DNA from 3 places in the Arthrobacter sp. Z4-13 genome. Region 2 is predicted to be linked to each of the others. Evidence: riboswitches for the same ligand, from Rfam matches in the RefSeq annotation. Region 2 holds a riboswitch; each other region holds the start of a gene.
The links. A riboswitch is a leader RNA that binds a small molecule or an ion and turns the genes downstream of it on or off. The one in region 2 is predicted to bind S-adenosylmethionine.

Region 1 (10,188 bases), 1.2 Mb from region 2:
CCGCGACGGCGTCCTCACCGTAACCGGCGGACCGGAAATCAAGGGCGCCGATTTCGCGGACACAAGCGAGTTGGCCCCCACCGTCGCCGCGCTTTGTGCCCTGGCCAGCGGACCCTCCCGGCTCAGCGGCATCGCGCACCTGCGCGGTCACGAAACCGACAGGCTCGCTGCCCTGGTCACCGAGATCAACCGGCTTGGCGGTGATGCCGAGGAGACCAGCGACGGCCTGGTGATCCGGCCGGCCAAGCTGCATGCCGGCGTCGTCCACAGCTACGCCGACCACCGTATGGCGACGGCGGGGGCCATCCTTGGCCTGGCAGTGGACGGGGTCCAGGTGGAGGACATCGCCACTACTGCGAAAACCATGCCGGACTTCCCCCGGCTGTGGGCAGACATGCTGGCCCAGGCTGGCCCTGCAAACACCGGCGCGGAAGGTTCCACCGGTGGCGCGCAGCACTGATTCCTGGGACGAATCGGATGTCCGGATCCGGCCCAGCAAAAAAGGGTCCCGCCCACGCACGAAGGACCGGCCCAGCCACGACGACGCCGTGACTGGTCGGATCATCACCGTTGACCGCGGCAGGTACACGGCAGTGGTGGGTGAGGACTCCGGCAACGAACGCGTGGTCATCGCCGCGAGGGCACGCGAACTGCGCCGCAACCCGGTGGTGGCAGGCGATTTCGTCTCCCTCGTGGGCGACGTCTCAGGCGAACCGGACACCCTCGCCCGGCTGGTCAAGATCCAGGACCGCCGGACCCTGCTGCGGCGCAGCGCCGATGACACGGATCCCGTGGAACGGGCCGTGGTGGCTAACGCGGACCAGCTGGTGATTGTTGTGGCCGCGGCCAACCCCGAGCCACGCACCGGTTTCATCGACCGCGCCCTGGTGGCAGCCTACGACGCCGGAATCGACCCGATCCTGTTGGTCACCAAGGCGGACGTCAAGGATCCGGCGGACCTGCTGTCCAACTACACGCACCTCGACTTCCCGGTGATCATCAGCCGGACAGCCGACTCCAGTGCTTCGGGCATCGACGCCCGCTCGGACGACGGCCTGTCCGCCCGGCTCGACAGCAAGGCCGTGACAGAGCTTCGGAGTTACCTGGATGAAAAAGTGACCGTCATGCTGGGGCATTCAGGCGTAGGCAAGTCAACCATGGTGAATGCGCTCACCGGGGCGGAACGGGCCACCGGCGGGGTCAATGCGGTGACAGGGCGCGGGCGCCACACGTCGTCGTCAGCGCTGGCGTTGAGGCTCACGGATGCTCCTGTGGGCAGCTGGATTATCGACACCCCGGGCATCCGCTCCTTCGGCCTGGCCCACGTGGACCCGGACCGGATCCTGCGCTCCTTCCCCGATCTCTCTCCCGGCATCGAGGACTGCGAACGCGGCTGCAAGCACACCGCCACCGCAGTGAACTGCGGACTGGACGCCTGGGTGCGGGGCGGCCATGCCGGCGCCACCGGAGAAGCACGGCTGGCTTCGCTGCGGCGCCTGTTGGGCACCGACCCCCGCCTGGAGGCGCAGGAGACGAAGGAACTCGGCAGCGTCAACTGACGGTGCCGATCTCCCAGCAGATCAGCGCGCAGACGGTAGTTTGGAACCATGATCCAACCCGCTTCAAGCTACAACGATGACCTGCGCCTGGCCCACGTCCTGGCGGACTCCGTGGATGACCAGACCATGAGCCGGTTCAAGGCCCAGGACCTCCAGGTGGAGACCAAGCCTGACCTGACGCCGGTCACGGACGCGGACAAGGCCGCAGAAGAAGCCATCCGAGGCCAGTTGTCTCGTTCCCGTCCGCGTGACGCCGTGCTCGGGGAAGAGTTTGGCAGTACCGGCCACGGGTCCCGCCGCTGGATCATCGACCCCATCGACGGCACCAAGAACTTCGTCCGCGGCGTCCCCGTCTGGGCCACCCTGATCGCCCTGGTGGATGAAGGCGAGCCCGTGGTTGGAGTGGTGAGCGCACCTGCCCTGGGCAAGCGCTGGTGGGCGGCCAAGGGCATGGGCGCCTACATGGGCCGGTCGCTGGCTGCTGCCACCCGGCTTCGCGTCTCCAATGTCGCCAACTTGTCCGACGCTTCGCTGTCCTACTCCAGCCTGGGCGGATGGAAGGAACGCGGGAACCTGGACAACTTCCTGGGCCTCACCGAGGATGTGTGGCGGACCCGGGCGTACGGAGATTTCTGGTCCTACTGCATGGTGGCGGAAGGCACGGTGGACATCGCCTGCGAACCCGAACTCAACCTCTACGACATGGCGGCGCTCGTGCCGATCGTGGTCGAAGCCGGCGGCCGCTTTACCTCCCTGGAAGGGGAGGACGGGCCATTCGGCGGCAACGCGCTGGCCACAAATTCCATCCTGCACTCCGAGGTACTCCGCCGGTTGAACCCGGACCTGGACGATCTTCTCTAAGCACCGTTATCGAACAATCAGCGGCGGGCGCTTCCAAAAGGAGGCGCCCGCCGTCGTTTTCTTCGGCCAAAGCATCACTTTTCAGCGGACGCGTAACAAAGCGCTTAACATTCGGGCCGGCTTCAAACCTTCCTGCCCCATGTCCTACGCTCTTAATCAGGTCACGAGTGCCAGCGCGAAACCCCGGTTTGCTGGCCGGCAACCCTCCAACCGCGGTGGGGTGCCCCGGGTGACGACCAGGCCGGTCCGGAACGGATGCGGCAAGCGCGGATTCCCGGTACAGGGGGTCCTTTCGAAGTGAGGTCTCTGTGACTACTGCCACCGTCTCCCCCAATGCCGCCGCCCAGCCTGAAACGGTCCAGCCTGACGCCGCCGCCCCCTTTGATGCCCGCCGGGCCGCCGCCGGACGCCCGCTTTCGGCTGTCACCGGCGCTGAAATCCAGGCGCCCCTGATTTCCGGCGGCCACGTACGGTACGCCAACCTCGACTATGGCGCTTCCGCTCCCGCCCTCTCGGTGGTCTCGGCCTACCTCAACGAGATCCTGCCGTTTTACGCGAGCGTCCACCGGGGGGCCGGCTACGCTTCCCAGATCAGCACGTCCGTCTACGAAAATTCCCGCCACATCGTGAGGGAGTTCGTGGGCGGCCGTCCGGATGATTCGGTGATCTTCACCCGGAACACTACCGATTCCCTTAACCTGCTGGCCGGCTGCCTGCCCACCACAGACGGACGGCCCGACGGCGACGTGCTGTACCTGGACATCGAGCACCACGCGAACCTGCTGCCGTGGCAGGGCGTCCCCCACCGCAGCATCGTCGCCGCCGACACCATCGCCGGGACCATAGAGTCCATCCGCGCCGAATTGGAGCAGGGCGGCGTGAGCCTGCTGGCCGTCACCGGCGCCTCCAACGTCACTGGTGAGATCCTTCCCATCCGCGCCCTGGCCGCTCTCGCCCATGAACACGGCGCACGGATTGTGGTGGACGCAGCACAGCTGGCACCTCACCGCCCCATCAATATCGCCGCGGACGGCGTCGACTACCTCGCATTCTCCGGCCACAAGCTGTACGCACCGTTTGGCGCCGGCGTGCTGGTGGGCCGCACTGACTGGCTCGACGCCGGAACACCCCACCTCGCAGGCGGTGGTGCCGTCAAGGAAGCAAGGCTCGACGGCGTCAGCTGGGCCACCGGCCCGGCCCGCCACGAGGGCGGCTCCCCCAATGTCCTTGGTGCAGCCACCCTGGCACGCGCCACGCAGGTGATCGCCGGGCTGGACCAGGACCAGTGGCACGCCCACGAGTCCGCCATCCGTTCCTTCCTCGTGGAGGGCCTGCAGAGGATCGACGGCGTGACCGTCCACCAGATCTTCAAGGACACCAACCCGGACACGGACACGATCGGCGTGGTCAACTTCTCCGTTGAAGGCTACGACGCCGGGCTGGTGGCCGCCTATCTGTCTGCTGAGCACGGTGTTGGCCTGCGCGACGGGCGCTTCTGCGCGCATCCGCTGCTGAAGCGGCTGGGGCTTCCTTCCGGTTCCCTTCGGGCGAGCTTCGGGGTCGGTTCGCGCCTCGAGGATGCAGAACGGCTCCTTGCCGGTATCGAGTCCCTGCGCCACAACGGGCTGGGGTGGGACTACGTGGTGGATGCAGGGCGCTGGGTCCCCGCCAACGACACGCGGACCTACCCGCACTGGGCACCCAACACTCCGGGTACCGCCGGGGCTGCCCCCTGCATCGACGACTGAGCCCCTGCCGACTCCTCGTGTTCCGCGCGCTGGCTTTGGTGCCGATCTTGTCTGCTGATCTTGCCTAAGCGGCAGGTGCGGTAAATTCGAAGGATACCCAAGGGCATCAGACGAAGGAGGCCACACGTGGTACGGGGTGGCCCCAAACTTGATCACGGACGGCGCCGGGAGCTCGGACAGAGCTTCCAGGGCGGCGGGCGGCACTACCAGCGGGTCCGTCCTGGCTATCCGAAGGAATCAGCTCAATGGCTTGTTCCCCCGGGAGCCCGTGATGCCCTCGACGCCGGGGCCGGCACCGGCAAGTTCACCGAACTGCTGCTGGGCCTGGGCCTGTCCGTCACCGCCCTTGATCCCTCCGCTGACATGCTGGCACAGTTACAGGCGCACTACCCGGGCACCACGGCAATCCACGCCACCGCCGAGGCGACCGGCCTGCCCACGGCGGCCTTCGACGTCGTCAGCGTTGCCCAGGCCTGGCACTGGTGCGACGCCTTGGCGGCAAGCACGGAACTGGCACGCGTCCTGCGTCCGAACGGGACGCTGGGCCTGATCTGGAACCAGCTGGACACATCCGTGCCCTGGGTCCACCGGCTCTCCCGAATCATGCATGCCGGGGACGTATACAAGCCGGACTCCCGGCCGCTCGTGGGGCCGGAGTTCAAGGGGCTCGAGGGCCACGTCACCCACTGGCAGGACCAAGTCACCACCACCGATTTGGTGGAGCTCACCAAGTCGCGGAGCTATTACCTGCGGGCCGGCGAAACCACGCGTGCCAAGGTGCTGGCCAACCTCGACTGGTACCTCCACGACCACCTGGGCCACAGTGTGGACGAAGAGCTCGAACTGCCCTACCTGACACTCACGTGGCGGGCCTTCAAAGCATGACCGCGAACGGGCAACGGGTAGGCTTGGAGCTGTGAAGACCAGCGCGCCCTCCTCCTCCATTGAGGATTACGTCAAGGTCATCTACTCGTTCACGGAATGGCAGGACAAGCCCATCACGTCCTCCCAGCTGGCCCAGCGCCTCGGCGTCGCCAATTCATCGGTCTCCGAGATGGTCCGCAAGCTGAAGGACCAGGGCCTCGTTGACCATAAGCCCTACAGCGCCATCACGCTCACGGACGCCGGGGTCCGGCTGGCCCTTTCCATGGTGCGGCGCCACCGCCTGATTGAGACCTACCTTGTCCAGCAGCTGGGTTACAGCTGGGACGAGGTCCACGACGAAGCCGAACTGCTGGAGCACGCCGTCTCGGACACGTTTATTGAGCGTGTTGCGGCCAAACTCGGAGACCCGCAGCGTGATCCGCACGGCGACCCCATTCCCACGGCGGACGGGAAAGTGCTGATGCCCCGCGCCCACCTGTTGGGTGAGCTGGACCAGGGGCACATTGGCAGGATCACCCGGATCAGCGATGAGAACCCCGACCTGCTCCGATACCTTTCTGCGGAGGAGATTGACCTCGACGCCGAAGTTGAGGTGGTGGGCCGCAAGCCGTTCGGCGGCGCGCTGGTGGTCCGGATCAGGAATTCCGGCAGGACCAGGGACTACGACCTCGCGGACGAGATCACCTCGGCACTGTGGGTGCACAGCGACCATCCCCATCCGGGCTGCCTCCTTGGGGACAGCTGAATGAAGCCTGCCGGCATGCCGGCGGGCCGCGCCTGGCTTGCTGTTGCCGCCGGAGGCCTCATCGGCACTGAATTGCGTTACGGCCTGGGTCTCGCCTTTCCGGATGCTCCGGGGTCGCTGCCATGGGCCACGCTGTGGATCAACGTTGGCGGCAGTTTCGTCCTGGCTGGGTTGACAACTATCTGGATCGCCCGGCCGCAGACCGCGTTCTGGATCAGGGCGGGGCTGGGGCCGGGGCTGCTGGGGTCCTTCACGACGTTCTCGGCCGTGGTATTTTCCGTGGACCAGTTGGCCCGGGGCGGCGGGCATGTGGTGTGGGCAGCCTACCTCGTGTTGTCGGTGTTTGCTGGTCTGACGGCGGCGGGTCTGGGTTGGCGGTTCGGCAAGTTGGTGGCCGGGCGCCTTGACGGTGTGCCTGGTAGCCGGGCGTGATGGCTGCTGTGCTCGTGGGCCTGTTCGGTGTGGCCGGCGCGCTTCTTCGCTTCGGGGTGGACAGTTGGTTCGCCCATCACACGTCCAACCGGACGGCCTCCTCGATTGGGGCTTCTATGCCCGCTTCGGCGTCCGAACACCCGCTGCACTGGCCCTGGGCCACGCTGCTGGTGAACGTGGCAGGATGCTTCATCATCGGCGTCTCGCATTCCATGACGGTGAAGCTGGAGCTCGCCCCGGAATGGCAGACCGCGCTGGCCATCGGGCTGGCAGGCGGGCTCACCACCTTCAGTTCATGGACCACGGCGACTGTGCGGCTGTTAGTTGAAGAGCGGTTCGGCTCCGCAGTGTTGAATGTAGCGGCCAACCTTGTCCTGGGCTTTGGGGCTGCTGCCGCCGGCATTGCCCTGGCCACCTAGCGCGGCTGCGGCGATTTGCCGGGCTCCCGTATCGTGGATGGTGATGATTAGCAGACGCGACGCGGCCATTGCCCTTGATGTACCGATGGAAATGGCCCAGCGCCACGGCCTTCCGAAGTGGATGACCGAGGCGGAGCTGGGTGAGATCCTGGACAACCCGCCGCCCTGGCTGGTCCAGTCCCGCGCCAACCGCACCGGCAAGCGGCCTGTCTGGGTCCATCTTGAGTGCGCCGTCTGCGGCTACGAGGAAGCGGCGCGCCCCAAGAAGTGGTGGCCTGACTTTACCTACGTTGTGTGCGGCCATCACAGCCCCGACGACGTTCCGCGCGTGCGCGAGGGTTACGTCCGCAGCGAGTTCGACGGCGTCGGCACGCGTTTTGTGGGCATCGCAGATGTTCCGGGGCAGGGCTAGCCCTACCCGTTTCCGTGGCCAGGGCTTCTGCTCTTAGGGCGTCGTTGTGCTTGCGGCGGGCTACTTTCCGTTGCTCGTCATCTCTTCCGGGACGGCCGTGAGGTGGATTTCCATGCCATCCCGCAGAACCGCGAGCTGGAGGGGTTCGCCGATGGCGTCAGAAAAGAGCAACCGCTGAAGGCTTTCGGCGTCGCTGACAGAGCGGCCGCCCGCGGCAAGAAGGATATCCCCCGCCGCCAAGCCTGCCGTGTCCGCCGGGGAGCCGGGAAGCACCTCCACCACGCGCAGCGCATCCCGCTGACCCGTCCTAATAACGGCACTGGGCGTGAGCCGGGTCGGTGTGCTGACCAGGCCGAGGTACGCCCTGCGTACCCGTCCGTCCGCCAGCAGGGCGGAGATGATGCGCTGTGTGGTGGCGTTAATAGGGATGGCCAGACCAAGCCCGGCACCCGCTACAGCCGTGTTGATACCGACGATCCGGCTGTGCGTATCCGCCAATGCTCCGCCGGAATTGCCCGGGTTGAGTGCGGCGTCTGTCTGGATGACATCCTCAATCACCCTCCGGTTTCCTCCCGACCAGACCGGGATGGCGCGACCGAGGCCGCTGACCACTCCCGCCGTTACCGAGCCGGCCAGGCCCAGGGGGTTGCCAACGGCAACCACAAGTTGGCCAACGCGCAAGGACTCCGCGGCACCGAATTGCGCCGGCGGTACCCGCGGCGGCCTGCCGTGGACTACGGCAAGATCGGACAGTGGATCGGCGCCTACAAGTTCCAACTCCATCCGGCTGCCGTCGGCGAACACGGCGTGCCCGCGTTGGGTGCCGGCCACCACGTGGGCGTTGGTGAGGAGGTAGCCGTCCTCGGTGAAAAGCACGGCGGAACCGGCTCCGACACGGACCCGTCCGTTGCGGCGGGCCGCCGACATTTCCAGGGCAGCAACGTGGGGCGTGACGGTGGCGGCCACGCGCATAACGGTTTGCGAATACGAGTCCAGGGCGTCGACGTCGGGCGTCTGTGAAGCTGGCTCGCTCCCCTGGTTCATGGAGCACCTCCTGGATGTGGCCCAATCCCGGCGGTGAGGACGTCCGGGTCCTACCGGGCACAACGGTTGGCGGCTTGCCGCTAGTCCCGCCGGCACTACGCCTTGAGTGAACGGGATCCGACGTCGTTAGCTACTTATGTGCGTTTGAGGACACCCACTTAATGCCGCGTCCTCCAGCCTGTCAGTCGGCTGCCTCGTATCCCATAGGATTCCCGGCCTGCCAACGCCAGTGGTCCTCGCACATCTGCCGTAGGCCGCGGCGTGCTGACCAGCCCAAATCTGCCAATGCAGCCGACGGGTCGGCATAGCTGACTGCAGCATCCCCGGGCCGGCGCTGTGTGAATTCAAAGGGAACTTTTCGTCCGGCCGCAACACCGAATTCCTCGATCACTTCGAGCACCGACGATCCACGTCCTGTTCCGAGGTTCCAGCGAAAGACGCCGGTCTTGGCTGCAATGAAGCCAAGTGCTGCCAGATGTCCTCCGGCCAGGTCCATCACGTGGATGTAGTCGCGGACCCCGGTTCCATCCGGCGTCGGGTAGTCATTGCCGAACACCATGACTTTTTCACGGCGCCCAACTGCAACCTGCGCCACAAAGGGCAAAAGGTTGTTGGGAATACCGCTGGGGTCCTCCCCGATCAGGCCGGACTCGTGGGCGCCTACAGGATTGAAGTAGCGGAGCAGGGCGATGCTCCAGCCCGGGTCTGCCGCGCCCAGATCGGAAAGGATGTCCTCGATCTGCTCCTTGGTGCGACCATAAGGGTTGGTCGCATCCAGGGGCGCCTTCTCAGTGAGGGGTACATCCTCTGAAGCCCCATAAACTGTCGCGGACGAACTGAAAACCAGCCGGCGGACACCGGCTGCGTCCATGCTGTGCAGCAAATTGAGGGTGCCCACAACGTTGTTTTGATAGTAGCGGAGGGGCTTCTCCACTGATTCCCCTACGGCTTTCAAGCCAGCGAAGTGGATAACAGCTTCAAAGCCGCCCTCAGCGAGGACGGCATCAATGGCGTCGGCGTTTAGAAGGTCGATTTCGCGGAACCCGACCTTCTTGCCCGTCAACTTCTCGACCCGCCGAAGGGACTCGCGGCTGGAGTTCAATAAATTGTCGACCACCACGACCTCGTGGCCTTCCTCAAGAAGACGAAGAGTAGTGTGCGATCCGATGTACCCGGCGCCGCCGGTGACAAGTACCTTCATGGGCTCCAGTCTAGGTGCAGGCCCAAGACCTTCCGGACAGGTGGCGGCACGAAGACGCGCGGCGCCCGGTACCTGCTCCGAGGCCGGCACGAGTGATGGATCACCAGGGACCACCTGCCCAGGCAAAGAAAAACACCCCGGTCCGAAGACCGGGGTGTTATCCGATGGCTCGACACATCCCTAAGGATGTGCCTGCTCATCACAAATGTGGAGATGGGGGGAATTGAACCCCCGTCCGATGTCGTGTTGTCAGGGCTTCTCCGGGCGCAGTTTGCGTCGGAATTTCTCGGCCCCAGCCATGCCGCAAACAGCTGGCTGATCCGGGCCCAGTCATCTAAGAGTCCCGTTCACCCCGATGACGAAGGTGAACAGCAGTGGCTATCTAAATGACGCCAGGATCCGGGGCGATAGCAACCTCGGACTGACGGACTGTCTTACTGGTTAAGCAGCAAGAGCGAAGTCAGTGCGCTTAGATTCGGCACTTATTGGTTTGCAGAAAGCGTTTACGAGATAATTCTGCATCCTCGGCCCGCTTCACCTGTCGCGACTAACATCGTCGAAACCGATCATCCCCATATTCTTTTACCAACCCGCCGGGCGAGCCCGCCGGACTACCAACTATAACGCATCGTTCCGGGAATTCATTCCAGCCTAGCGGCGGCGGTTGCGCTCCCGCATTTCGCGCTGCGCTTCACGGTTGTCCTGCTGCTCACGGAGGGTCTGGCGCTTGTCGTACTCGCGTTTGCCGCGGGCCACACCGATTTCGACCTTGGCCCGGCCGTCAACGAAGTACAGCTGGAGGGGGACGATGGTGTAACCGGATTCGCGCACCTTGTGCGAGATCTTGATCAGTTCCTCGCGGTGCAGCAGCAGCTTGCGGCG
Region 2 (10,188 bases):
CATGGATCGGCGCCGAAGCCGATGCTCCTGCCGCGGATGACGCCGTCGACGCCGGCGGCCGTGCCGTGCTCCCCGGCTGGGTTGATTCCCATACGCACCTGCTTTTCGCCGGTGACCGGACGGCCGAGTTCGAGGCGAGGATGGCCGGGGAGTCCTACTCAGCAGGAGGCATCGCCGTCACCATGGACGCCACCCGGGCGACATCGGATTTCGACCTCACCCGTCTGGCGCTGTCCCGCGTTGAGGAAGCTGTCGCGCAGGGAACCACCTACATCGAAACGAAAACCGGCTACGGCCTGGACGTCGCGCATGAGGCCCGGAGTGCCCGCATTGCCTCCACCGTGGCGGACCAGGTCACGTACCTCGGAGCGCACCTGGTGCCCTCCGGGCAGGACCCGGACGACTACACCGACCTTGTCTGCGGTCCGATGCTGGCCGCCGTGCGGCCCTACGTGCAGTGGGCCGACGTCTTCTGCGAAGAAGGCGCCTTTACCGCTGAACAGTCCCGCCGAGTCCTGCTGGCCTGCCGGGATGCGGGCCTGGGCCTCCGCGTGCACGGAAACCAACTGGGCGACGGCCCGGGGGTGCAGCTCGCGGTGGAACTCGAAGCCGCGAGCGTGGACCACGTGAATTACCTCACGGACAAGGACGTCGATGCCCTCGCCGGAAGCTGGACCGGCTGGGACGCCGCTGCCGGAACCGGACGGCGTGGCACCGTGGCAACCTGCCTGCCTGCCTGTGACCTCTCGACCCGCCAGCCGCTCGCACCCGCACGGGCGCTGGTTGACGCCGGCGTCCAGATTGCACTCGCCTCCAACTGCAATCCGGGTACCTCCTACACCAGCTCCATGGCATTTTGCGTTACTACTGCTGTGCTCCAGATGGGCCTGAGCGTCCATGAAGCGGTCCGGGCCGCCACCTACGGCGGTGCACTGGCGCTGCGAAAGGACTCAGGAAACGACGCCGACGGCGAACGCGCGGTGGGTTCCATCGCGGTCGGACACCGGGCGGACCTCCAACTGCTCAACGCGCCATCCGCGACGCACCTTGCGTACCGGCCTGGGATGCCATTGGCTTACGCTGTATGGCGGGCAGGGAAACGGGCCAGGTAAGCGGCGCCAGCAAATTGACGTTAGATGATCATTAGCTCTCTGTTATGATCAGAAAGCGTCATCGAAGCTGGTGGCGGAAGTAGCTGGAGGCCTTTGCATGACCCGCACCGACAGACTGACGGCCATCCTCGACATCCTTGCCAAAACAGGCCAGGTCGAGGTTGACGAGATTGTCAGCACCCTCAACGTCTCCCCGGCCACCGCCCGGCGCGACTTGGACAGCCTTGCCAAGCGCCGGCTGCTGACCAGGACCCGGGGCGGCGCCACCACCGGTGCGCTCGCCTACGACCTGCCGGGCCGGTACAACCGGGACGACCACGCCGAGGCTAAGGAGCAGATTGCCCAGGCCGCCTCTGCCCTGATTGCTCCCGGAGCCGTTATCGGCCTCTGCGGCGGGACCACCAGCACCGCGCTTGCCCAAATCCTGGCCACCCGCGAGGACCTCAACGCGCCTTCCAACCAGCCCACCCTGACTGTAGTGACCAATGCAATCAACATCGCCGGACAGTTGGCGGTCCGGCCAAACATCAAAGTCATGGTTACCGGCGGGATCCTGAATCCACGGTCCTACGAACTCGTGGGGCCATACACGGACATCATCATGCAGAAGGTGGTGCTGGACATCGCCTTCATCGGCGTCAACGGCATCGACCCCGAAGTAGGACCAACCAACACGGGGGAGGGGGAAGCCTCGGTGAACGCCCTGCTCGCCAGCAGGGCCCGCGTCTCCTATGTGCTGGCTGACTCCTCCAAGGTAGGGGTGCGCGCGTTCGCCACCATGGACGGCTACAACTTCAACCGCCTGATCACGGACGCGGGAATCACGGCCAAGGACAAGGCTGCGTTCGAGGCCAACGGCACGGAAGTGATCGTGGCTGCCGGCTGAAGAGACAACCCGGTGCGGTGCCGCGGCGCTTCTGAAGGGCAATCAGGCCCGATCCAGAAACTGCAGGCAAGATGGGTACATGCTGGTTCCCTCCCGCCGTCGTCTGCGGTTCGAAGTCTGGATTGTTTTGGGCCTGTCCTTGGGCCAGTCTGCCGTGTACTCGGTGGTGCAGCTCCTGGACAAGATGACACGGGCGCCGCTGGCAGAAGGCACGTCCACACTGAACCGTTCACAGAGCACCCGCGAGTACTTTGACCTGACCTACCAGCTGCTGGACATCATCTTCGCGCTGGTGCCCGTGCTGCTGGTGATTTATTTCCTCACGGACCAGCGGCAGGCCGCCTCCGGCGACGGCAGTAACGTGGGCTCAGCTTTCCGGAAGCTTGGATTCAACTTTGCGCGGCCGGGCCGGGACCTGCTCCAGGGGCTGGGGCTGGCTGCGCTGATCGGCGTACCGTCCCTTGGCCTCTATGCTGCCGGCAGGGCTCTCGGGATCACCACCGCCATCATTCCCAGTGCCCTCGACGCCTACTGGTGGACGGTGCCGGTGCTGATCCTGTCCGCGGTGCGCCATGCCGTGGTGGAGGAAGTCATCGTGGTGGGATACCTGTTGAACCGCTTTGGGAAGTTCGGCTGGAGCGTTCCGCTGTCCATCGTGGTGAGCTCGCTGCTGCGCGGCACATACCATCTGTACCAAGGTTTCGGTCCCTTCATTGGCAACGTGGTGATGGGCGTTGTCTTCGCGTGGCTGTATACCCGTACGCGCCGGGTTATGCCCCTGGTGATCGCCCACGCCTTGCTGGACATCGTTGCGTTCGTAGGATTCAGCCTCTTTGGCAAGGCAGTCGGGCTGGGCTAGGAAACGGCAACATACCGCCAGACAGGGTAGGCGCCGGGCACGGTAGTGCGCCGGCAGCGGAACCGGTGGGTGATCCTGTTGCGTCCCGGAGCTGTTGCCTATCCGTCAGTCCTAGTGCACTGAGAGGGACCCGCTTAGCCAGAGGTGCCAGTCCGGAAATGGGTCCTTGGGCAGTTCGTCTTCAGAAGGGCCAGGGTCTTCGGGCAAGTCGAAATCCGGTAAGTCATCGTCTTCCGGCACCTCAACGTCTTCGGGCACGTCAAAGAACTTGGGCATTTCAAAGTACTCGGGCGTGTTGAAGTATTCGGGAATGTACAGGTCCGAAGGCTGTGGGCCCGTCTCTGCGGATGCATTCCATACCTTTGCAATCCAACTCGGCGAGTGGGGTGGTTCCCAGTCCTGGTGTTCGCTTTTGTAGTGCCGGCCGGTGGGTGAGATCCATCCGGGTGGTTCGTTCATGGTGGCCGGTGTTGGTTTCCAGCCGCTGGTGTGCCGCAGTTTGTGGTGTTTGCGGCAGGGTTGGCCGAGGTTTGATATTCCGGTGGTGCCGCCGTGGTGCCAGGCGAGGATGTGGTCGGCTTCGTTGTCGAGGGAGGTGTTGTTGCAGCCGGGGAAGGGGCATTTGCCGTCCCGCATCCGCAGCCAGTTCCGCATGGCCTTGCTGACCCGGTAGCTGGAGCGGCCGATCTCCAGCGGTGCCCCGTCGCGAGGATCGACCAGCACCCGGTGGAACGAATCGGCGCCGTCGGCAACGAGTTTGCGCGCCACGGAGGCCGGGATCGGGCCGTGCCCGTCCAGTACCGCGGGTTCGTCGGTCAGGCCCATCAGGGAGAACACCGGCACGGTGACCAACACCTGCGCCCGGATCGACGAAGATGGGCCGGGATCCGTTCCTGCACCCTCGCCGCTGCTGGCAGGGTTATCGCTGCCGAGAAGCCCTGAAGAGAAACTATCGGCTACCAGTTGGGTCAGGGTGCGGGGCTCGTCCGGGCCCTGCATGCCCCTGGCAAGAGCGGTGAGCCGGTTCCGGATCGCCGACGCCCGGTCCGCTGGCAGGTGGGCGGCGACCCACGCCATCCCGTCACTGTCCGGCCAGTACTCCACCCGACGGTCCGCGACACTTTTCGCGTGGCGTTTCTCCAGGCTCTCCGGGTGATGGCGTTCCCGCCAGCCCCGGGCTTTGGCTTTGAACCGGTAGGCCGGCATTTCCCCGACCGGGCAGCCGCGGGCGGGGTTCGGCGCCGCCGGGTCCAGGAAGTGCGCCTCCAGCGCCGCCGCACCAGCGGGATCAAGACACGCGGTCTGCTCGATCATGGTCCGGGCGTGCGCCCACGAGATCGTCCCTGACTGCAGGGCCGCGAGCGTCCGGGGCAGGGAACTGGTCAGGGCGTGAGCCTCGGCGAGCAGGGTACCGGCGGCCCGGTCACCGATCGCCAGGGCACACCCGACCTCGGCCACCAGGCTCCGGTCCTGCGCGGCGGCCTCCTGCGGCGACCCGGGCGGAGGATTCAGCGCCTTCATAGATTCAGCCAGGACCGCCACGGCCTGTGCCTTCACCGCCGCCAGCTTCGCTTCTGACCGTGCCACGCCGGCCAGGACATCCAAAGCCGCATCAGCAACCCGCTGCAACGGATCCTCACCCAGTCCGCCAGCCAGCGCAACCCTGAACGCAGCGACAGCAGCATCAACTCCCACCTCCGCCTGCACCACCGCCGGGTTCGTCTTCATACCTCCATCATCGTGAAGGGGTCTGACATTCCGGTAAGTCTCCCATCAGCGAGCGGGGCGTGAATGCCTATGGATCTACTACCGGGTTTCGATGGGCTCAACCGCAGGGATTCCAGGTGCTGTCCTACCGGGTTCCGGCACGAAATGGATTCGGCCGCCATCAGCGGGTGACGCCGTTGTCACCTGCTGATGGCGGCCGAAGTTTTGGAGCACAGCTGCAGCGCCTGCCCAAGAGGCAAAGCCCTGGGCAGAGCCACCCGATCTACATGGGGAGAATCAGATCGTGACAGCTCCGTTGGAGGTCTCGAACGTCACCGAAAGGATCCCGGGGGTCCCGTGCGGTGCCACCCACTCCACGGCTACGTCTTCGAGCGGCTTCTCCACCGGCTCACCCAGCCATTCGGTGACGCGTGCAGCGGACCCGGCAATGGTCAGGCAGCTCATCTTGACGTTGCTGTCGTAGGCGTGGGACGGGTGCAGGGATGGGTCGCCCTCCCACTTGAGCATGTACGGAACCTGCGGGTCGGCAATCAGACCCAAGATGCCAATCTGCTTCCAGACCAGTTCCCGGCCATCAGGAAACTTGCGGTTCCCGTTGACCGAGGAGCGTCCGAGCCGCTCTTCGAAGGGGACCAGGTCGTCAACCTCGACGCACCAGCCCATCCAGCCGCCGCCGGCTGCAGACCGTGCACGCACTGCCTGCCCGAAGGGAGCCTTGTCAGAGGCGGGGTGGTCCAGCACCTCCACCACTTCGAGGTACTTGTGTCCCGCAAGCGGGATGATCATATTCCGGGTTCCGAACCGCGGGTGTACCCCGCCCTTCACTGCCTCAACGCCGAGGGCAGAGGAGATACGTTCGGTGGTGGCAGCCAGGCCATCGTGTTCACAGGCGTAAGAGACGTGATCCATGCGCATGGCAACATCTTGGCACTTTGTGATCGGGCTCTCAGCTAAGGCAAGCCTTACTAGGATTTCCGTGTCGAATCGGCATAAAAACCAGGGTCCGTGCAGGGCCGTCATGAGGACTATCTTCGTCATAATCCTGTCCAGCACCGCGTGCACGTTCCTACACTGAGCTCAGGTCATGAGTGCCAGCGCCAAGCCCCGGCTCGCTGGCCGGCAACCCTCCATCCGCGGTGGGGTGCCCCGGGTGAGGACCTGGCTGTCCGGCAACGGCCGGATGGCAAGCGCGGCCCGCAGTGCTCCCAGCATGCCGGGCCCATGTCAAAGGAGCCTTAGTTGTCCAACGGATGGTCTTTCGAAACCCGCCAGATCCACGCAGGTCAAGAGCCGGACGGCGCCACGGGCGCCCGTGCACTTCCCATTTACCAAACCACATCCTTTGTGTTCCCCAGCGCTGAAAGCGCCGCCAACCGCTTTGCCCTGGCCGAGCTGGCGCCCATCTACACCAGGATCGGCAACCCTACCCAGGAGGCGGTGGAGCAGCGGATCGCCAGCCTGGAGGGCGGTCTGGGAGCCCTGCTGCTCAGCTCCGGCCAGGCCGCTGAGACCTTCGCCGTCCTGAACATTGCCGAGGCAGGGGACCACATCGTGGCCAGCCCCAGCCTCTACGGCGGCACCTACAACCTCTTCGCCCACACGCTGAAGAAGTTCGGGATTTCCGTCACGTTTGTGGCGGACCCGGACAACCTGGAGCAGTGGCGCGCCGCAGTGCAGCCCAACACCAAGCTCTTCTTTGGCGAGGTGGTCTCCAATCCGCGGCAGGACGTCCTGGACATCGAAGGCGTGTCCCAGGTGGCGCACGACGCCGGCGTTCCCCTGATCGTTGACAACACCCTGTCCACCCCGTACCTGATCCGGCCGCTGGAATGGGGAGCGGACATTGTGGTGCATTCGGCCACCAAGTATCTGGGCGGCCATGGCTCCGCGATCGCCGGCGTGATCGTCGATTCGGGAAAGTTCGACTTTGGCAAGGATCCCGCAAAGTTCCCCGGCTTCAACACCCCGGACCCTACCTACAACGGCCTGGTGTACGCCCGCGACCTCGGTGCCGATGGAGCCCTGGGTGCCAACCTTTCCTACATCCTCAAGGCCCGGGTGCAGCTGCTGCGCGACCTTGGCTCGGCAGTATCGCCCTTCAACGCCTTCCTCATCGCCCAAGGACTGGAGACGCTGAGCCTGCGGGTGGAGCGGCACGTCGCCAACGCCCTGGAAGTGGCGCAGTGGCTGGAAGCGCGTGACGACGTCGAGTCCGTCGCCTATGCGGGGCTGCCCTCCAGCCCCTGGTACGAGCGGGGCCGCAAGTACGGGCCCAAGGGTACCGGCGCCATCGTGTCGTTCAACCTCGCCGGCGGCGCGGAGGCCGGCAAGCGTTTCGTGGACGCCCTGGAGCTGCACTCCCACGTCGCGAACATCGGCGACGTCCGTTCCCTGGTGATCCATCCGGCGTCGACCACCCACAGCCAGCTCTCGCCGGAGCAGCAGGAAGTTGCCGGCGTGACACCCGGACTGGTGCGGCTGTCGGTGGGCATCGAGCACATCGATGACATCCTCGCGGACCTTGAAGCGGGTTTCAGGGCGGCCAAGGGCGCCAGCGGCGCCTGATCCACGGGCACAAGCCGGTGGCAAGCCGGGATGTCACAACCGTTCACACTCTTGGCGGCAGGCAGGGGCTGTTTCGTACACTCGATGCAGGTCATGAGTGCCAGTGACAGCCCCGGCTTGCTGGCCGGCAACCCTCCTTCCGCGGTGGGGTGCCCCGGGTGAAGACCTGGCCTGCCGGTCAAACGACGGCGGGCAAGCGCGTAGAAGAGGTCTTGCCATGACGGTTACCGTCGCCCGTACAACCGTCCCCGAACACGGGATCGTCCGCTATGCCTCCATCGGAGGACTACATTTGGAGGCCGGCGGGTACCTGCCGGGCGTCACCTTGGCCTACGAAACCTGGGGCACGCTCAACGAGGACGGCAGCAACGCCGTCCTGATCGAGCACGCGCTCACGGGCAGCACGCACGTGACCCGGGGCGACACGGAGGAGCCCGGCTGGTGGGAACAACTCGCGGGGCCCGGCGCGCCGGTGGATACCACTCGTTTCTTCGTGGTCTCCATCAACATTGTGGGCGGCTGCTACGGGTCAACCGGGCCGTCGTCGACCGCTCCGGACGGAAAGCCTTGGGGCTCGCGTTTTCCGTTGGTAACCCTGCGGGACAGCACCATGGCCGAGGCCCGGCTGGCCGATCAGCTCGGGATCGGAAGCTGGTTCGCCGTGCTGGGCGGATCCATGGGCGGGGCCCGCGCGCTCGAATGGGCGGTCACGTTTCCGGAACGGGTGCAGCGCTGCGCCGTAATTTCCGTGGGAGCCGCGAGTACCGCAGAGCAAATTGCCTTCGCGCAGGCACAGACGCTCGCCATCCGGCAGGACGCCAACTTCAACGGCGGTGACTACTACGGCGGTCCATCGCCGGAGGAGGGTCTGGCCCTTGCCCGGCGTATCGCCCACATCACGTACCGCTCCCCGATGGAACTGGACGGACGCTTTGGCCGCGCGCCGCAGGCCCCCGAATCTCCGCTCCAGGGCGAACAGCTCGGAGCCCGCGGTCGCTACCAGGTGGAAAGCTACCTGGACCACCAAGGCACCAAGCTGGTCCACCGGTTCGATGCCAACAGCTATATCGCCATCACCGAGGCGCTCATGAGCCACGACATCTGCCGGGGACGCGGCTCCCTCGTTCAGACACTATCCAGTTCCAGTGCGCGCTTTTTTGTTGCCGCTGTTAACTCAGACCGGCTCTACTTTCCGTCTCAGTCGCGGGAGCTGGCCCTGGCTCTCCCCGGGGAGGTAGACGTCCACCTCATCGAAGCACCGATCGGGCACGATGGCTTCCTTACCGAGATCGGCCAGCTGGGAAACCAGCTGCGGGAGCACCTCTCGGAGTAAACACCACACCCACGTGCCACGCATTGTGCATAAACGCAGATGCGCTCTGCATGATTCGGCGTTGAGCTGCGCGTCCGGGCAGACCATACTCGTTGGGACCCGGCGGTTCGTGACCAAAAACACACGCACCCGCCATAGCCTGTCCCAGTGGTGTCGAAGACGACGCCGAAGGAGTTCACTAATGAGTACGGAACGCTCCGCCGCACAGCGGCCAGAGGAAACCGATGTCAAGGCCTCAGGCCTAAGGAAAGTCGTCACGGCCTCCATGGCCGGCACCGTCGTTGAGTGGTATGAGTTTTTCCTCTACGCCTCCGCCGCCACCCTGGTGTTCGGCAAGATGTTCTTCCCCAACTCAGGGACCGAACTGGATGGCATCATCGCCGCCTTCGTCACATACGCCGTAGGCTTCGTGGCCCGCCCGATCGGCGGCATAGTCTTTGGCCACTTCGGTGACAAGTTCGGCCGCAAGCAGTTGCTGCAGCTGAGCATCGTCCTGGTGGGCGTCTCCACCTTCCTCATGGGATGCCTGCCCACCTTCGCCCAGATCGGCTACTGGGCTCCGGCCCTCCTGGTATTCCTGCGCTTCGTCCAGGGCTTCGCCGTCGGCGGTGAATGGGGCGGCGCCGTGCTGCTCGTTGCCGAGCACAGCCCGAACAAGTCCCGCGGATTCTGGTCCAGCTGGCCCCAGTCCGCCGTTCCGATGGGTAACCTTTTGGCCACCGGCGTGCTGTTTACCCTGTCGTCCACGCTCTCCCAGGAAGCATTCCTCGGCTGGGGCTGGCGCGTCGCCTTCTGGCTGTCCGCCGTGATCGTGATCGTTGGCTACTACATCCGCACCAAGGTCCAGGACGCCCCGATCTTCATTGAGGCCCGCAAGGAAGTCACCGTCGAAAAGAAGGGCTACGGCGTCGCCGAAGTCTTCCGCCGCTACCCCCGCGGCGTCTTCACCGCCATGGGCCTGCGCTTTGCCGAGAACATCCTCTACTACCTCGTTGTGACGTTCTCGATCACTTACCTGAAGGTCGTTGTCCAGACCGACACCTCCCGCATCCTCCTGCTTCTGCTCGTGGCACACTTCATCCACTTCTGCGCTGTCCCGCTCGTCGGCAAGATGTCGGACGCGTTCGGCCGCCGGCCGGTCTATATGGCGGGCGCCATCCTCGGCGGAACATGGGGCTTCTTCGCCTTCCCCATGATGGATACCGCCAACGACATCATCATCCTGGCCGCCATCACCATCGGCCTGCTGTTCCACGCGCTGATGTACGCCGGACAGCCGTCCATCATGGCCGAGATGTTCCCCACCCGCATGCGCTACTCCGGCGTTTCCCTGGGCTACCAGGTGACCTCCATCGTCGCCGGTTCGCTGGCACCGATCATCGCCACTGCACTCCTGAGCAACTTCAAGTCCTCCACGCCGGTGGCGCTGTACTTGCTCGGAGCCTGCATCGTTACCGCAATCTCCGTGTTTTTCCTCAAGGAGACCCGCGGAATCTCCCTCCACGACGTGGACGCAGCCGACGCCAAGGGCACCGCCGAGCTGCTCGCGGCCGGCAAGAAATAGGCGCCCGCAGCAAAGTAACCACACAGCACACCGGCTGCCCGGAGACCCGCGACCACGCAGGCCCGGGCAGTCGGGCGTCAGCACCTTCGACGAAGTCAGGATGTCCCATGAAAGCAGCCGTCCTTTACTCCATGGTCCCGC
Region 3 (10,188 bases), 810 kb from region 2:
AGCAGGCAGCGAGGCAAAGGCCCCCAGCGCAAGGAGGACGGCGCGAAGCTCGGCGTCCTGCCCGTATCCGGCGTCGAGGAGCATTTCCTCCGCTGCGTCGGGTAGGTGGTTGACTGGTTGCGTCATGGCTTCAGGTACTCCTTTACCGCCGAAAGTTCCCGGAGCTTGGTCAACGCACGCCGCTGCAGCTGCTTTACAGCGCCGGCGGTCTTGCCCATGACTTCAGCTGTCTGATCGACGGTGTGTCCCGCCACGAGGCGAAGGACCAGAACCTCGCGCTGGTCCTGTGGCAACCCGTCCAGCAGGTTCAGGACCTCGCGTGGTGAAATGCGTTGGAGGGCTTCCGCCTCGGCAGAGGAGTCTTCCCGTTGGTCCAACTCGGGCTCAAAAGGCAGCTTGACGGGCGTACGGCCTTGGCGTCGATGGTCGTCAACCATCCGCGCGTGGGCGACGGAGAAGATAAACGTACGGAGTCCTGCGGCACCTCCGTGGATAGTGTCGAGCCGTGGCAGGACGGAGAGGAACACTTCCTGCATGACCGCCTCCGGATCCTCGACTCCCCGGGCGGTGAGATAGCCCAGGACCTGTGATGCATAAGTCCGGTAAACAACGCTAAAGACGGACGCCCCGGCGGCTTGATCCTGCAGGGTCCCGCCTGTCAGTGCATCGGTCACGGACGTAGCGCTTTCAGTCAGAGAGGTTGCTGTTTTAGGGAAGGCTGGTGTCCATGCCCGGAACGCCTTTTCCCTGCATCACTTTACCGCTCAGTAACCGGTGCCCGTGCCCGCCACGCGTGCGCTGCCGCTGGCCAGGTCAGCTGCTCTGGCACCGGAAAGAGAAAGTGCCGGCCTGGAACGTGATGGGGGACAAGTTCCAGACCGGCGCTACATAGGGGTAATCGCTGCAGGCTTATCAAGGGTTACGCCTTGCAGGAAAAAACTTGAAAAACTTTGGGGCGACCTTCAGCGGGCAATTGCCGAGGTCCAGCGGAGCTTGCTTCCCTGCCGGTGGGGTCCTTTTGCCAGAACGAACGTGTGCCCGGCCGGAATGCGCGGGTTTTCACAGTCAGCCGGGGAGGCCGCCGCCGACGGAGACGGAGTCGGAGACGCAGCAGGCGCCTGTGGCGCAGCAGCGCCGGCTGGGCAAAGATCGGTAACCAGTCCCGTGCCTGCGCATTCGCGTACCGCGGAAATCCCGGCGGCCAGGGCGGACTTACTTTCGAAGGGACCGGAGACGGCCATTACGGCGCCGTCCGGGGCAAGGAGGCGGAACCTGAAAAACGAATCCGGGTCAACGAATGCTTCGAACTTTCCGGCCATAACAAATCCTTCCGTTCTGCGGGTCCTGTCCGGGGGCGCCGTTGCCACCGGCCGGTAGGCGCATCACTGCTGCCCTTTCCCGCGGGTCTGGTCGAACGATTGGTGATCGGGTCACCGGTATATCAAAGAGTCTCCCGGTTTTGCTTGCAGCCCCGCAAGACCCAAGGCGTTAACCCTGTGTAAATTGCTGTTACGCCCAGGACAAACGCAAGCAGCGGGCCACCTTCGCAAGGTGGCCCGCCGCCGTCGTAATTCCCTGAAGCGTCAGTCGTTGATGAGATCGTTCACCACGATGGTCTGGTCCCGGTCCGGGCCAACACCAATAGCGGAGAAGCGCGTGCCGGAAAGCTTTTCCAGGGCCAGCACGTAGTTGCGCGCGTTCTCCGGCAGGTCCGCGAGGGTGCGCGCACCGGTAATGTCCTCGGTCCAGCCCTCGAAGTACTCAAAAATCGGCACCGCGTGGTGGAACTCGGTCTGCGTCATGGGCATCTCGTCGTGGCGCACGCCATCCACGTCGTAGGCGACGCACACGGGAATCTGCTCGATGCCGGTGAGCACGTCCAGCTTGGTGACGAAGTAGTCCGTGAAGCCGTTGACGCGCGAGGCGTGACGGGCCAGGACGGCGTCGTACCAGCCGCAGCGGCGCGGCCGGCCGGTGTTGACGCCGAATTCACCGCCGGTCTTCTGCAGGTACACGCCCATCTCGTCGAACAGCTCCGTGGGGAACGGACCGGCACCAACACGTGTGGTGTAAGCCTTGATAATGCCGATGGAGCGGGAGATGCGGGTGGGTCCGATACCTGATCCAACCGAGGCGCCGCCGGCGGTGGGGTTGGAGGAGGTGACGAACGGGTAGGTCCCGTGGTCCACGTCCAGGAACGTTGCCTGGCCGCCTTCCATCAGGACGACCTTGCCTTCGTCGAGGGCCGTGTTCAGCACCAGTGTGCTGTCGATGACCAGGGGGCGGAGCCGTTCGGCGAAGGACAGGAAGTACTCCACGATCTCGTCCACCACCACGCCACGCCGGTTGTAGATCTTGACCAGGAGTTCGTTCTTCTGCCGCAGCGAACCTTCCACCTTCTGGCGGAGGATTGACTCGTCGAAAACGTCCTGGACGCGGATGCCCAGACGGGCCACTTTATCCATGTACGCAGGGCCGATGCCGCGCCCCGTGGTTCCGATGGCGCGGCTGCCGAGGAAGCGCTCCGTCACCTTGTCCAGCACCTGGTGGTAGGGAGCGACAAGGTGTGCGTTCGCGGAGACGCGAAGCTTGGAGGTGTCGGCACCGCGTGCCTGAAGGCCTTCGATTTCCTGGAAGAGTGCCTCGAGGTTGACCACGCAGCCGTTGCCGATAATGGGTACCGCGTTGGGGCTGAGGATACCTGCCGGCAGCAGCTTGAGTTCGTATTTTTCACCGCCCACGACGACGGTGTGCCCGGCGTTGTTGCCGCCGTTGGGTTTGACGACGTAGTCAACACGGCCGCCCAGCAGGTCGGTCGCCTTGCCTTTTCCTTCGTCGCCCCATTGGGCTCCTACGATCACAATTGCTGGCATGGGATCCTCCCCCATTCGTTCGGGCTGCCCGGTCCCGCCACAAGTGGCAGGGCTGGCGCAGCGCCGTTCATGAGAATGCCCCGAATGGACCGGCCTTCGCTGGTCTGCGCGGCAGCACAGCGACGCAAGAGTTCCGGGGCTCTTACCACCCAAGTTTAGCCGATCAGTGACTTTGTCCACTCGTTGGGTCGCCGCGGTCCTTCTTGCAAAGTAAAGGACCCCTGCAGGAGTGAAGGACCGCGGCGGACTGTCAGCGGTGATGCTATTCGTCGTCGGCTTCCTCGCCCGGGCGGGAGGTCTGGGTGGCCAGGCTGTCCCAGAAGGAGGTGTCGGCGTCGGCAATTGATCCGTCCGCGATGGCCGCGGCGGTGGCGGTCAGCGTGGTGACCGTCTGCTTGATCAGGTAGCCATTGCTCCGGAGCCCCAGGGCGTAGCCGTCCAGGTAGTGGTCGGACATGCCGCGCATCTCAAACAGCAACGTTGAGATGCCGTACTCCACGGCGATGCCGTTGCGGCTGATGGTTTCGGCGCTGCCGCCCACGTACTTGCCGAGGTGGCCCCAGCCGGTGGAGTCGACGTTTTCGAAAACGACGGCGCCCAGCTGCTTGGACTTCTCCACAACAGCCGGATCTGCGTTCGGGGTGGTGGGGTACAGGATGGACCCGGACACGAGTTCGCCATCGCGCTGGCTGCGGGTGCCCTGGTGGTGCAGGTCGATCATGTAGTCGATCTTGTACTTGCGCATCACGTTGTAGTGGAGCGCCTGGGTTTCGGGCTGGATCTTTGCTACATGGTCGCGGTTAAGGTCCACCTCTTCGGCGTTGTACCGCGTCATGTTGCGGTCGCCCTTGGCCAGGTAGTCGTCCAGCGGGAAGTTCACGTCCCCCATGGCACCGTCTGCGTTGAGCATCGGCACAATGAGGATGTTCACGCCATCGAGGACATCCCCGGACTTTCCGGTGCCCAGGTGCTTGACGAATTCCAGCGCGCCTTCAGTGGTGAGCTGTTCGTTGCCGTGCTGCTGCGTCAGGTAGAGGATGGTGGGCTTGGCTGGATCCGAGATGTACTTGACCAGGTGGATGTCCCGGCCTTTCACGGTCTGCCCAATGACCTCCAGCTCCATGGCGGACTGGCGGGCATCCTGGTCTTTGAGGAAAGAGACCATCTGGTCATAGGAAACCAGCTTCGATGTGGTGATCTGTCCGTTGCCGTCATAGTTGGGGCCTTCGCCCACAGCGATGGCCGGGGCCGGCGCTGCTACAACTGACAGAGCCAGGGCTCCCGTAACTGCCAGGGTCCTGAAGGTTGCCAGGGTTTTTCTCACGGTGCGGTACCTCTTTCGAGTGCATTAGGTGTGGCCAGCCCGCCATGTCCCCCATCACGGGCTGTGACAGAAGCCAACCAATCTGAACGAGAGCTGTCAATGGATATAACAGGAATGCGCATACAGTTATTACGTTCCGGAAGCATGGGTCCGGCGCCCTACCCGTTCCGACACAAACTGAAGCGAATTTGCTCCCGGGAGCCATCTGGATTTGAGTGAGAGAGAACCATCCGGAGCGGCCGAGAGACCTGGATCGTTGACGCCGCAGCAACCCCCAAGTGCAGGTACGTCCTGCCTGCGAAGGTGCTACTGCCAGGACCGATGGAAAGGAAATTCCAGCATGACCTTGAACACAGACCACATCCGCGTCACCCACGCAGGTTCGTTGCCCCGCACCCCTGAACTGATCGCCGCCAACGCCGCGCGCGAGGAGAACCCGGCCGACGTCGAGGGCTACAACGAACTCCTCACCGCTTCCGTGGTGGACCTGGTGGAGCGCCAGCAAAACCTGGGCGTTGATATCCCGAACGACGGCGAGTACGGGCACGCCATGAGCGCCTCCGTGGACTACGGCGCCTGGTGGTCCTACTCCTTCGCGCGCATGGGCGGGCTGGAGCTGGACAACGACGCCAAGTGGGCCGTCGAACCGAAGGAATCCACCCCGGGCAACGTCCAGCTGACGGGCTTCATCCACCGCCGCGACCGCACCATCTTTTCCGAGGCCTACAACGATCCCACCAGCGGCATCTTCACGGGCGGTCCCAGGCCGTTCCCCAAGGTCACGGGACCGCTCGTCTACACCGGCCAGGAGGCGGTTGCCTCCGACATCGCCAACCTGAAGGCCGGCCTGGCTGCCACTGGACTCAAGGAAGGCTTTGTTGCGGCGCTCTCCCCCGGCAGCGCCTCACGCATCACCAACGAGTACTACGCAACGGAGGAGGAGTACATCTACGCCTGTGCCGATGCACTCCGCGAAGAGTACAAAGCCATCATCGACGCCGGCCTGATCCTGCAGATCGACGATCCCTCCATCGCGGAGAACTGGGACCAGATCAGCCCCGAGCCGAGCGTGGCGGACTACCTAAAATTCACGCAGATCCGCGTGGAGGCCCTCAACTACGCCCTCCGGGGCCTTCCTGAGGAGCAGGTCCGCTTCCACCTCTGCTGGGGCTCCTGGCATGGTCCGCACACCACAGACCTTCCCCTTGCGGACCTGGTGGAAACCATGCTCCAAATCAACGCCGGCGGTTACTCCTTCGAAGCCGCCAATGTCCGCCACGAACACGAGTGGCGGGTCTGGGAGGACACGAAGCTGCCCGAGGGCAAGGTCATCATCCCGGGCATCGTTTCCCACGCCACCAACGTGGTGGAGCATCCGGACCTGGTAGCCGACCGGATTGTCCGGTTCGCAGATGTAGTGGGCCGCGAGAATGTCATCGCCTCCACTGACTGCGGCCTCGGCGGCAGGGTCCACCCGCAGATCGCGTTCGCCAAGCTGGAATCACTGGGCGAAGGCGCACGCCGGGCCACCAAGCGGCTCTGGTAGCCAGAAATCACTTAACGCCGAACCCGCCGGTTCCGTGTCCCGCTTAAATCGGGTGCGCGGGACCGGCGTTTCGTTTTGCGGGGCTTGCTAAACTGGTGAAGGCCGACCAGGAATCGGTCCACCCCATTTCAACCATCGCGGATGTGTGCGGCCATTGTGCGCCCATTTTCCGAGGTGGCAGCGAGACCAATCCCCGCAGGAGATCCAGCACTACATGACAGCCCTGGCACCCGAATCCTTCCATGAGCAGCTTCTGAGCCGCCGCTACGAACCCAATGTTGCAGCCGTGAACGAACTGTGCGATTCCCTGCAGGAGGCCAAGCCCGGCACGGTGGTGCCCTACGTGGACCCCATGCACGACGTCGACGAGTGCCGCATCATCAGCCTGTACTCAAACATCGGCGAGGCCGACCCGTCCGGTTTCATCACCGCCGGGGACCACGACGCCGCCACCCGGATGCTCGGCATCCAATGGAAACTGGGGCTGCGTCCGGAGTTCGTGATGCCGTGGAACGTCCACCCCTGGCACATCGCCGGAGAGCCGAACGGGAAGTTCACCCCGGACCAAATCTCCGCCGGCCTCAAGCCGCTGCTGAAGTTCCTGGCACTGGTTCCGCGCGCCTCGGTCATCGTGGCACACGGCACCGAAGCCAACCGCCTGGCCAACCTGCTGCTCAAGACCGAAGTGCCGCTGCTCTGGCGCCGCGGCCTGAAGACTTACAAGGTGCGCTCCCTCAGCGGCCGCGCGTTCGCCGGTTCGCCTGCCCGCCAGGAGGAGTACCTCGAGGCCATGCGCGTGGCCTACGCCGATGCGATGGCGCGCACGGGGCTGCAGAAATCCCCATCTGCCCCCTAACCTCGCAAGCTCGGCCAGGGAACCCCTGCGGACGTGGGCCCATGCCACGAGGCTCACTGCTTACGACGACGGCCGGTCACCTTGTTGAAAAGGTAACCGGCCGTCGTCGTCCGCTTGCTACTTCGCTTCGATGGCTGCTTTCGCCGCCGGGTCGGAATCGTTCAGGAACTTCTCAATCCGTTCCGGCTCCTCCGCCTCGCCGATCGCGGCAGATGCGCGGCCGAGGGAGTACAGCGCCCGCAGGAAGCCGCGGTTGGGCTCATGCTCCCACGGGATAGGCCCCACGCCGCGCCAACCGTTGCGGCGCAGCGAGTCCAGCCCCCGGTGGTAGCCCACCCGCGAGTAGGCGTAGGAGTCGATGGTCCGCCCCTCGGCCCAGGCCTCTTCCGCCAGCACAGCCCACAGCAGCGAGGAAGTGGGGTGCTTGGCTACGAGATCCAGTGCTTCGTGGCCGGCTTCAAGCTGCTGGTAGACCTCGGTCTCGGCAGGCAGGAGCGTGGGCTCGGGTCCCATCAGGTTCCTACGGAACTCGTCGGACATTCCTAGAAGGTCTTTCCGGCGGAACCGAGCTGCTTGGTGGCCTCGACAACGCGGGCGGCCAGTCCGGCTTCGGCCGAAGCGCCCCAAACGCGGGGATCGTAGGTCTTCTTGTTGCCTACCTCGCCGTCCACCTTCAGGACCCCGTTGTAGTTCTTGAACATGTGGTCCGCCACCGGACGCGTGTAGGCGTACTGGGTGTCGGTGTCGATGTTCATCTTGATGGTGCCGTAGGAGACGGCGTCCGCGATTTCCTGGTCGGAGGAGCCGGAGCCGCCGTGGAACACGAGGTCAAACGGGTTGTCCTTGCCGATCTTCGCGCCCACCTGGGCCTGGATGTCCTTGAGGATCTCCGGGCGCAGCTTCACGCCGCCGGGCTTGTAGACGCCGTGGACGTTGCCGAAGGTCAGGGCGGTGATGTAGCGGCCGTTTTCGCCGGATCCCAGCGCTTCGATGGTGGCCAGCGCGTCCTCGACCGTGGTGTAAAGCTTCTCGTTGATCTCGTTCTCGACGCCGTCTTCCTCGCCGCCGACCGTGCCGATTTCAACTTCGAGGATCATCTTCGCGGCAGCGGTGCGCTCCAGCAGTTCGCGGGCGATGCGCAGGTTCTCGTCCAGGGTCTCTGCCGAACCGTCCCACATGTGGGAGTTGAACAGAGGGTTGCGCCCGGCCTTGACCTCAGCCTCGGAAGCTGCGAGCAGGGGCAGCACGAAACCGTCCAGCTTGTCCTTGGGGCAGTGGTCCGTGTGCAGGGCGATGTTGACACCGTAGTTCTTGGCCACTTCGCGGGCGAACGCGGCGAAGCCCAGGGAACCGGCCACCATGTCCTTGGTGGAGGCACCGGACCAGTAGGCCGCGCCGCCGGTGGAAACCTGGATGATGCCGTCGGACTCGGCGTCGGCGAAGCCGCGCAGGGCAGCGTTCAGCGTCTGGGAGGACGTGACGTTCACTGCCGGGAATGCGAAGCCGCCCGCCTTTGCGCGGTCGATCATCTCGGAGTAGATCTCTGGGGTTGCAATGGGCATGCTGACTCCTATGCTGAGGTTCGTCTGTGGGCTGGTAACCCTGGAGTACCGCTTACGGCTAGCACCATCCTAGCCATTTCCGGACGTGCCGAGTGTTTCGGGTCACCGGACGGTAACACTGGCGCGAGATGGCATTTCAGGGCAGTGCGCCGCCCGGCAACTACCCTTATCTGTCATCTCGCGTCCAACCGCGGCTCTGCAGAGCCTGCCGGACCCGGCGGACGACGGCGGGGCGCTCACCTTCAAGATGATGCCTGCCGATGCGGACCTCGAGCCAGCCGTGCATGGCTGTGCGGTCCTGCCTCTCGATGTCCTTCAGGTATTGCTCCCCGCCTGCATGATGGCCGCCGTCGTATTGGAGCGCGATCCTCCACCCCGGGTAGGCGGCATCCGGCCACAGGAAGGGGACTCCCCGGTAGTCGAACAGCACGTGGTTCAGCACCGGTTCCGGCAGGCCGCCGTCGACGAGGGCCAGCCGCATGTGAGTCTCCGGGGCGGAGTCGGCACCCACACGGACGAATTCAACCGCCTCCCGTGCAGCCCTCACCCCGCGCATCCCCGGGTGCCGCCTGGCGATTTCGCGCAGTTCAGCAATACTGCAGAGTGCATCCCTGGGATGCGGAAACTCCGTCCCGTGCGAGCAAACAAGGTAGTCGCCTGCCGCTACCAGGTCCTCCACGGGCAGCGCTGAGGCCAGGTCAAGCCAGGTCCGTGCGGGTGACGTAAGCCGGACGCCGTCGTACTCCACCACCTCGTCCGGGAGGAAGGTCAGCAGGTGTCCCACTACATTGGCGCGCCGCGGGAAGCTGAACCCCCGGCGCCGCGCCAGGTGAATTCGCCAGTCCCCGTTCAGGACGCCGGCAAGCGGCGCACCCCAGACCCGCGCGGCCGAGACGGACGTCAGGATGGACGAGTCGTCAAGGTCGGTGTAGGCCCGCAGGGCAGCAGCCCCCGATGCGCCGGAATGGACCGGCACCCGGATTCCCCGCGAAACAGTCACGAGGTCCTTAGCTGCAGTGCGCGTCCGGGTGACCCCAGCCTTGTCAGAGGCCCTCAACGAGAAGGAGCCGGCAGTCAGATGGTCTGGAAGGATGGCCCTGCGCATCCCTCATTTTTGCGCGGGAAAGCTGGCCGGAAGGAGTTATCCACAGCTTTGGCACCAAGAGTCCCCGCGAGATAACAGTTAACGGCATTCCCGGCCTCCGGGACTGCCGTTAAGTGCCATCTCGCGGGAGGAAACCGGGCTACACGTGCTGGTTGAACACGTGCCGGCGCACCCAGGCGTGCATGGCGATGGCCGCTGCCGAGGCCGCGTTGATGGACCTGGTGGAGCCGAACTGCTCGATGGACAGCGTGGCCAGCGCCGCCTCGTGGACTTCGGGCGTCAGCCCCGGACCTTCCTGGCCGAACACCAGCACGCAGTCCTTGGGCAGTTCATAAGTCTCCAGCGGCACCGAGTCCGGAAAGATGTCGATCCCGATGATGGCCAGCCCCGCCCCCTGCGCCCACTCCACGAAGTCCTCCACGGTGGGGTGGTGGCGGACGTGCTGGTAGCGGTCGGTGACCATGGCGCCCCGCCGGTTCCACCGCCGTCGCCCGATGATGTGCACCTCCTTGGCGAGGAACGCATTAGCGGTGCGCACCACCGTGCCGATGTTGAGGTCATGCTGCCAGTTCTCGATGGCCACGTGGAAGTTGTGGCGGCGCGAGTCCAGCTCCGCCACAATCGCGTCATGCTTCCAGTAGCGGTACTTGTCCAGCACATTGCGCCGGTCGCCGTCAGCCAGGAGGTCCGGGTCCCAGTGGTCGCCTTCGGGCAGCTCGCCTTCCCAGGGCCCGACGCCGACTTCCGGCTTTTCGCCCTGAACCTCCCCGCCAGGTGCCTCCCCAGGCTGCTCCGGCTCAGGTTGGGGTTCGGACGTTATACCGGGCGTTTGATTCACCCCTCAACACTAGACTGGACCTTTCGGGCTTTCATCACCGGCGGAGGTAGGCATGGCAGAAGCGGACAAGGTCAAGGGAAACCC

Region 1: it holds a riboswitch for S-adenosylmethionine, as region 2 does, so the genes downstream of both, M1E07_RS13210 (aminotransferase class V-fold PLP-dependent enzyme) here and M1E07_RS07510 (bifunctional o-acetylhomoserine/o-acetylserine sulfhydrylase) in region 2, are expected to answer to the same signal.
Region 3: it holds a riboswitch for S-adenosylmethionine, as region 2 does, so the genes downstream of both, M1E07_RS03945 (cobalamin-independent methionine synthase II family protein) here and M1E07_RS07510 (bifunctional o-acetylhomoserine/o-acetylserine sulfhydrylase) in region 2, are expected to answer to the same signal.

The regions. Positions count from the first base shown of each region.
Region 1 is NZ_CP096459.1:2,479,908-2,490,095, forward strand. Features, by position in the region: gene aroA (3-phosphoshikimate 1-carboxyvinyltransferase) at 1-460, shown strand, start outside; gene rsgA (ribosome small subunit-dependent GTPase A) at 444-1,559, shown strand; gene hisN (histidinol-phosphatase) at 1,608-2,420, shown strand; SAM riboswitch class IV at 2,580-2,693, shown strand; gene M1E07_RS13210 (aminotransferase class V-fold PLP-dependent enzyme) at 2,729-4,168, shown strand; gene M1E07_RS13215 (class I SAM-dependent methyltransferase) at 4,295-5,053, shown strand; gene M1E07_RS13220 (metal-dependent transcriptional regulator) at 5,085-5,798, shown strand; gene M1E07_RS13225 (fluoride efflux transporter FluC) at 5,799-6,230, shown strand; gene M1E07_RS13230 (fluoride efflux transporter FluC) at 6,230-6,649, shown strand; gene M1E07_RS13235 (hypothetical protein) at 6,693-7,061, shown strand; gene M1E07_RS13240 (S1C family serine protease) at 7,122-8,105, opposite strand; gene galE (UDP-glucose 4-epimerase GalE) at 8,287-9,306, opposite strand; RNA gene ssrA (transfer-messenger RNA) at 9,512-9,880, opposite strand; gene smpB (SsrA-binding protein SmpB) at 9,958-10,188, opposite strand, start outside.
Region 2 is NZ_CP096459.1:1,240,609-1,250,796, forward strand. Features, by position in the region: gene hutI (imidazolonepropionase) at 1-1,112, shown strand, start outside; gene M1E07_RS07490 (DeoR/GlpR family DNA-binding transcription regulator) at 1,210-1,998, shown strand; gene M1E07_RS07495 (CPBP family intramembrane glutamic endopeptidase) at 2,078-2,857, shown strand; gene M1E07_RS07500 (HNH endonuclease signature motif containing protein) at 2,969-4,585, opposite strand; gene M1E07_RS07505 (VOC family protein) at 4,862-5,500, opposite strand; SAM riboswitch class IV at 5,666-5,781, shown strand; gene M1E07_RS07510 (bifunctional o-acetylhomoserine/o-acetylserine sulfhydrylase) at 5,825-7,150, shown strand; SAM riboswitch class IV at 7,240-7,355, shown strand; gene metX (homoserine O-acetyltransferase MetX) at 7,368-8,483, shown strand; gene M1E07_RS07520 (MFS transporter) at 8,665-10,047, shown strand; gene M1E07_RS07525 (zinc-dependent alcohol dehydrogenase family protein) at 10,155-10,188, shown strand, end outside.
Region 3 is NZ_CP096459.1:431,852-442,039, reverse strand. Features, by position in the region: gene M1E07_RS03970 (hypothetical protein) at 1-126, opposite strand, end outside; gene M1E07_RS03965 (RNA polymerase sigma factor) at 123-674, opposite strand; gene M1E07_RS03960 (YegP family protein) at 963-1,319, opposite strand; gene M1E07_RS03955 (adenylosuccinate synthase) at 1,584-2,873, opposite strand; gene M1E07_RS03950 (M14 family zinc carboxypeptidase) at 3,136-4,197, opposite strand; SAM riboswitch class I at 4,421-4,525, shown strand; gene M1E07_RS03945 (cobalamin-independent methionine synthase II family protein) at 4,538-5,743, shown strand; gene M1E07_RS03940 (uracil-DNA glycosylase family protein) at 5,958-6,599, shown strand; gene M1E07_RS03935 (DUF3151 domain-containing protein) at 6,717-7,139, opposite strand; gene fbaA (class II fructose-bisphosphate aldolase) at 7,142-8,161, opposite strand; gene M1E07_RS03925 (hypothetical protein) at 8,328-9,266, opposite strand; gene M1E07_RS03920 (TrmH family RNA methyltransferase) at 9,406-10,104, opposite strand; gene M1E07_RS03915 (HAD-IIA family hydrolase) at 10,157-10,188, shown strand, end outside.